2 regions of the Vallitalea sediminicola genome follow, and region 2 is predicted to be linked to the other one. Evidence: predicted binding sites of a transcription regulator. Region 2 holds the regulator's gene; the other holds the start of a gene.
The links. The regulator Rex, encoded in region 2, represses fermentation and respiration genes when NADH is low (regulators of the CRP and FNR family bind a similar motif). The targets are predictions, from matches to a motif close to ATTGTTAANTANTTAACAAT.

Region 1 (3,430 bases), on a different contig from region 2:
CAATGAATTAGATGCCATAGCTATTACTGACCATAATACTGCAGAAAATGTCGAAGCAGTAATGAAAGTGGCTAAGGAGAAAGATATTATCATTGTTCCAGGCATTGAAATCGAAACAAAAGAAGAAATACATGTAGTTGGATTGTTTTTGGACATTCAGAGTGTATACAATGTTCAAAGCATAATATATAGTAAATTACCTTGTATTAAGAACAAATCTACTGTTTTTGGACATGAATATGTTTTGGATGAAAATGATGATGTTATTAAGGAGCTTGACAAACTTCTGTTGACATCTGTAGCAATGTCTTTGAATGAAGTAATAGACATGATACATGATAATAATGGGATAGCGATACCTGCTCACATTGATAGACCTAGTTATAGTATATTATCTAACCTAGGATTCATACCAGACGATTTGAATACTTCTATACTAGAGATTTCTAGATTTTCTGACTTAGATGTTTATAAACAAAAATACAAAGACTTTCAAATTATACAATCATCAGATGCTCATGAACTTGGGTATATTGGAATTAAAAAAAATTCATTAGAGGTAAAAGACAAAAATATAGAATCAATATTCAAGGCACTAAAAGAAAATGAATGAATCAGAAAACATTTGAACTAGTTTAAGTGAATTGTTAATAATAATTAACATTATTAATACGACTATAAGACTTATAAATATCCATTATTGATTTTGTTAAGTTAATGATTCCGGTTCAATTTATATATATATATTAACATGTGTGTTGGATTGATATGTTTTCTAATGTTATTAATTAAACACATTATTGCATATTTAAACATGAGAATTTTAATAGACTTTTCATTTTAAGTTTATTGTGCATATTACTTTATTTAAGAAGGTTAAATACATACAATGCTTCGTTATATTAATAAAAAATAACTTCAATATTTGTAAAACTTGTAGAAAAAACAAGATAAATATGATTTAACCCCAAATAATGGTAACAATGTAGCTTTTCGTGTTAAATATATAACTTTGGTTTATAATTAATAAATTACTATAATTTGTTAATCATTTACATTATATAATAAGGAGGTAAGCAAATGGCAGCTAATTCAGCATTAACAGATGAAAAGTTCCAAGAATTGGAGCAGTATATTGATGCAATGCCAACTACAAAAGGAGAACTAATACGTGTTTTACATAAAGCACAAGATATTTTCGGATATTTACCAGAAGAAGTTCAAAAATTTGTAGGAAAAAAATTAAAAATCTCAACAGCAAAAGTATTTGGAGTAGTTACTTTTTACTCTTACTTCACAATGACACCAAAGGGTGAATTTAACATTTCAATATGTATGGGTACAGCTTGTTATGTTAGAGGTTCTGAAGATGTATTAAATGAACTAAAAAAAGAATTGAAAATTGAAGTTGGTGAAACAACACCTAATGGTAAATTTTCACTAACATCACTCCGTTGTGTAGGGGCTTGTGGACTTGCTCCAGTTGTTATGGTTGAAGATAAAGTCTATGGTCGTGTAACACCAGATATGATCAAGGATATTCTTGCAGAATACAAATAATTGTATTTTAAAAAGGAGGAAAAAAAATGGCAAAGATTAAATCTTTTGATGAACTTAAAAAGATCAAAGAAAAAGTTCAATCAAACGTAGAGTTAAGAGAAAAAGGCGAAAATATTGATAATTTAATACAAATAAAAGTTGCTATGGCTACATGTGGTATTGCATCTGGTGCTAGAGAAGTAATGAATTATTTCATTGATGAATTAGCAAAAGAAGGTATTAATAATGTAGTTGTGACACAAACAGGTTGTATGGGATATTGTTATGCTGAGCCAACAATTGAACTAACTATGCCAAATAGTGAACCAGTTGTATACGGTGATGTAACAATAGAAAAAGCAAAAGAAGTTATTGAAAAACATATTAAAAAAGGCGAGTTAATTGATGGAATAATTCCTGTAACTCATAAAACTATCGAATAAAAAAAGTTAGGAGGCTCAAAAGATGTCTAACTATAAAATGCATATATTAGTTTGCGGAGGTACTGGATGTAAATCTGCAGATTCTGATAGAATAGTTGATAATCTAAAGGAACAACTTAAAATCAACAATATGGACAACGAGGTTAAAATATTAAAAACTGGTTGTTTTGGTTTCTGTGAAAAAGGTCCAGTTGTAAAGATATTACCAGATAATACATTTTATGTTCAAGTACAACCAGAAGATGCTGAAGAGATCGTAAAAGAGCATATTGTAAAAGGTAGAAAAGTAGGAAGATTATTATTTGAAGATCCTGAAACACAAGAAAAAGTTAGCGATTCTAAGAATATGGATTTCTACAAAAAACAAATGCGTATTGCACTTAGAAACTGTGGATTCATAGATCCAAGTAACATTGAGGAATATATTGCACGTGATGGATATCATGCTTTAGGTAGGGTATTAACAGAAATGACTCCTAACGAGGTTATAGAAGTTGTTAAAGAGTCAGGACTTAGAGGCCGTGGAGGCGGAGGATTCCCAACAGGATTAAAATGGCAATTTGCTAGTAAATATGAAGCAGATCAAAAATATGTAGTATGTAATGCTGATGAGGGAGACCCAGGTGCATTTATGGACCGTTCAATATTAGAGGGAGATCCACATAGTATTGTAGAAGCTATGTCAATTTGTGGTTATTCAATTGGAGCAACTAAAGGTAAAGTATATATTCGTGCAGAATATCCATTAGCAATCAAGCGTTTACAAAAAGCTATTGATGATGCTAGAGAAGCAGGATTATTAGGTACTGATATAATGGGTACTGGATTTGAATTTGATATCGAACTTACATATGGGGCGGGAGCATTCGTATGTGGTGAAGAGACAGCACTTATACATTCTATGGAAGGTTTACGTGGAGAACCTACTACTAAACCACCATTCCCAGCTGAATCAGGATACTGGGGAAAACCAACAAATGTTAATAATGTAGAAACATTTGCTAACATACCAGTTATCATATTAAAAGGTGCTGGATGGTTTAATAAGATTGGTACAGAAAAATCAAAAGGAACAAAAGTTTTTGCTTTAGCAGGTAAAATTAATAACGTTGGACTTATTGAAGTTCCTATGGGAACAACTCTAAGAGAAGTTATTTATGATATTGGTGGAGGAATCAAGAACGGTAAGAAATTCAAAGCTGTTCAAACAGGTGGACCATCAGGTGGATGTTTAACTGAAAAAGACTTAGATACACCAATTGATTTTGATAACTTAATTGCCAAAGGTTCAATGATGGGATCAGGTGGTATGATTGTTATGGACGAAGATAACTGTATGCCAGCAGTAGCCAAATTCTATCTTGAATTTACAGAAGAAGAATCTTGTGGTAAATGTACGCCTTGTCGTATAGGTACTAAGCGTTTATCTGAATTATTAGAGTTAGTAA
Region 2 (3,430 bases):
GTATGGTTTCACTTACAACAGACATTGCTGCGTTCTCCATTAGAACAATACCAGGGATACCAATTTCTTCAATTGTATATCTATCAATTTCTTTCATTTCATAACTCTTGACAACTTTCAACTTAAGCATCTCCTTTTAATTAAGTTACTCCCCTATGGCTATAGCTATTACATTATCTTTTGAATGTGATATGGATACATGTATCATAGAAATATCAAGTTGTCGTGCTAAATCTTTAGCACCATTATATAAAATTACATAAGGTTTACCCTTATCATCACGTAAGACTTCAATATCTATAGGAGCAAAATGTACAAAACCTGTACCAAGAACCTTAGAAACTGATTCCTTAACAGCAAAATTGCCTGCTATTGTTTCACCTCTATAATTTTTAGCTGCAAATAATTTATTTTCATCGGATGTAAAAAATTTTTCTAGGAATCTTTTATTGTGAATAGCCTTTTCTATTCTATCAACTTCAACAATATCATTACCTATTCCTTTTATCATTTACTTCCTCCTAGATATTTTTTATCATATAATTCAATGACTTCATATCCTACTAAATCATGCATATAAGAATATATCTTATCATATTTTTCTTTTGCCTCAGTCTGTCTAACAGCTTTTTCTTTCAACTCTATCCTGACTTTTTCAATCCATTCATGTAATTCGTCTAATTCATTTTTTGTATTATACATTCTCATATAACAATCTTGCATGGTATATTCTAATAATTCTTTATTGATGGTTTCAATTTCTTTAGGTACGTTTTCCATTCTAGATTCCATCTTATCTAGCTTAACCTTAATGTCATTGATGTATTTCTTGCTTTTTTCCATTTCGCCTATGGCTTTATCATCTTCATCTTCAATGGCTTCTTTCATATTATCAACTATATCCACCATCATTTTCTTTTTAAGTAACGTATATTCTTTCAGATCATTTGTAAGTTGTCCTTGTTCGCCAATTAGTTTATTAAGCTTTTTTTCAAGATCAGCTATTTTTTTTGGTTTATTATTGCTTTTAAAAAGTTCATGCCATCTATTATCCAATGTTAGGATATGTACTTTTTTTTCTATATTAATTGGCTTTTCAATCTTTTGTTTTGCAAAAAACATATATTCACGTCCTCATTATTTATATATACCTAGTCATATAATAAAATTTTTTCTATATTAATTATATCGTAACAAAATATAATATTCTATAGCACAATATAATTAAAAGGTACCCAAATACATGAGTACCTAATAACCTCTACGAATAGTTATTCATTCTTAAGGAACATAAATTACAGACGCTTAATTATATTCTCCTTTGATATTATATGAGAGAGTCATCAAACTGTCTAACAAATGTACATTTTCTACAATAACATTTTCATTAGATAATTTTAGGTCAATAGGAGCAAAATTCCATATTCCTTTTATCCCATAACTAACTAAATCATTAGCAACTTTTGGTGCTTTCTGTTTTGGTAATGTTAAAATTGCTAAATCAATGCTATTTTGTTTTATGAAATCTCCCATTTCATCTAAATCTTTGATTTCAATACCTCTTACAGTTATACCAACGAGCCTCGGGTTAACATCAAAAAGCCCTTTAACTTCGAAACCTCTTTTATCAAAATTAGTATAATTAGCAAGGGCTTGACCTAAGTTCCCTGCTCCAACAATAATTGTATTATATTTATTCTCTAGACCAAGTATTTTACCTATAGCGTTATATAAATATTCAACATTATAGCCGTAACCTTGTTGACCAAACCCTCCAAAATTATTTAAATCTTGTCTGATTTGTGAAGCTGTTACACCCATTCTGTTACTTAATTCTTTAGAGGAAATCCTTACAACATCGTTTTCCAATAAGTCTCCTAAGTATCTGTAGTATTTTGGTAATCTTTTAATTACCGCCGTTGATATTTTCTTTTGTATCATATAATCAATCCCCAATCCTGATACTATTTTGGAACTTTTATACAAATAATTATATATGGTTGTTAAATCTATGTCAAATAATCAAATGCGGATAAACCCTTATTCTTTATGTATTATCACAGTAAAAATCATTAACACAAATCCTATATTTAGTAAATATAGTTAAAAACAATTAAATGTTTTTTGTATTCAATCTATATTTTATAAATTATATCACAAAACCCTGATATTTTACAGCTTTTTCTAGAAAATTGTACTTATAAAAAATTTTAATATCCTAAAATTCATACATATTTATTGTAATAAAAGAACAAAAGAGGCTGCGCCTCATTTCGTATAACGAATTTGTACTTTAAAAAGTCTTATCAGCGCATATAAAAACATTTCTATCCATATATTTTAAAAATAGAATTCAGTTCTACTATTATTATCTATAAAAGTTCTTTCCCTAGATATCTATTAATAGCATCTTTAGTTTTTTTTGTATAGTTTGCATCAGTATATAATATTCTTTGTATAGTTCTTTGAGATAAATTAGATTCTTTGGCTAGATCCTTAATGGTTATTTTATTTTCAACCATATAATTCCCTAACTCTTTTCTCTTTATCTCATCCTTTTTATATTGTCTATTATAGAAATAAGTTGTATTTACTTTTGAACTAATCTGTCCTAATTTCCTTTTGCGTTGATAATCAAGGCATTTTTCACATTGTTTAACACCTCTAATAAGTGATTCTTGTGATAAAGATTTACCACATCTTATACATTGTTTTCTCTCTACACGAGCTTTTCTCAATTTTTTCATATAACCTGCATTACGACTCAAGTCATCATCCCCTTTAGAAAAGTTCTTTTATCATATATATGTTGTCCTAAAGAAATTTATTCTTATGTATGAACAAAAGAGGTTAAACCTCGTTTAATAATCACATAATTATTAATATACTAACCAAAAACCTCTGATTTTAAACCCTTTAACTTTTCAAAACTAGTGATTAATGGTATCATAGTATGGTAATTTTAATATTAATAGGAGGCAACTATGATTTTATCATGTAAAAATATATGCAAAGCATTTGTAACGAATACAGTACTCGATAATATAAATTTTTGGTTAGAAAAAGGTGATAAAGCAGCTATTGTAGGTATTAACGGTGCTGGAAAATCAACACTATTTAAGATTATCACCAATGAATTAGAAGCAGATTCTGGACAAGTTATAGTTAATAGTTTAACCAAACTTGGATATCTATCACAAAATAGTACTCTATCTTCTGAGAAGACTATTTATGATGAAATGCTGCTAACCTGTAAAGAAATAATCCAAATGGAAAATACCCTAAGAGATTATGAAGTCAAAATGTCTGAATTAGATGATGGTAGCGAAGCTCTAAATGCACTTATGAAATCATATTCTGATCTTCAACATACTTTCGAAATCAATAATGGATACGGCTACAAAAGTAATATAAAAGGTGTGTTAAAAGG

Region 1: the regulator Rex is predicted to act here: its motif matches at 995-1,014, upstream of ACX6CF_RS23020 (NADH-quinone oxidoreductase subunit NuoE family protein).

Annotation. Positions count from the first base shown of each region.
Region 1 covers NZ_BTPT01000073.1:43,283-46,712, reverse strand. Annotated here, with positions in the region: gene ACX6CF_RS23025 (PHP domain-containing protein) at 1-613, shown strand, start outside; gene ACX6CF_RS23020 (NADH-quinone oxidoreductase subunit NuoE family protein) at 1,081-1,560, shown strand; gene ACX6CF_RS23015 ((2Fe-2S) ferredoxin domain-containing protein) at 1,587-1,982, shown strand; gene ACX6CF_RS23010 (NADH-ubiquinone oxidoreductase-F iron-sulfur binding region domain-containing protein) at 2,005-3,430, shown strand, end outside.
Region 2 covers NZ_BTPT01000014.1:33,310-36,739, reverse strand. Annotated here, with positions in the region: gene ACX6CF_RS06305 (NAD(P)H-hydrate dehydratase) at 1-121, opposite strand, end outside; gene acpS (holo-ACP synthase) at 146-511, opposite strand; gene ACX6CF_RS06295 (hypothetical protein) at 508-1,122, opposite strand; gene ACX6CF_RS06290 (redox-sensing transcriptional repressor Rex) at 1,306-1,941, opposite strand; gene ACX6CF_RS06285 (hypothetical protein) at 2,373-2,768, opposite strand; gene ACX6CF_RS06280 (ABC-F family ATP-binding cassette domain-containing protein) at 2,985-3,430, shown strand, end outside.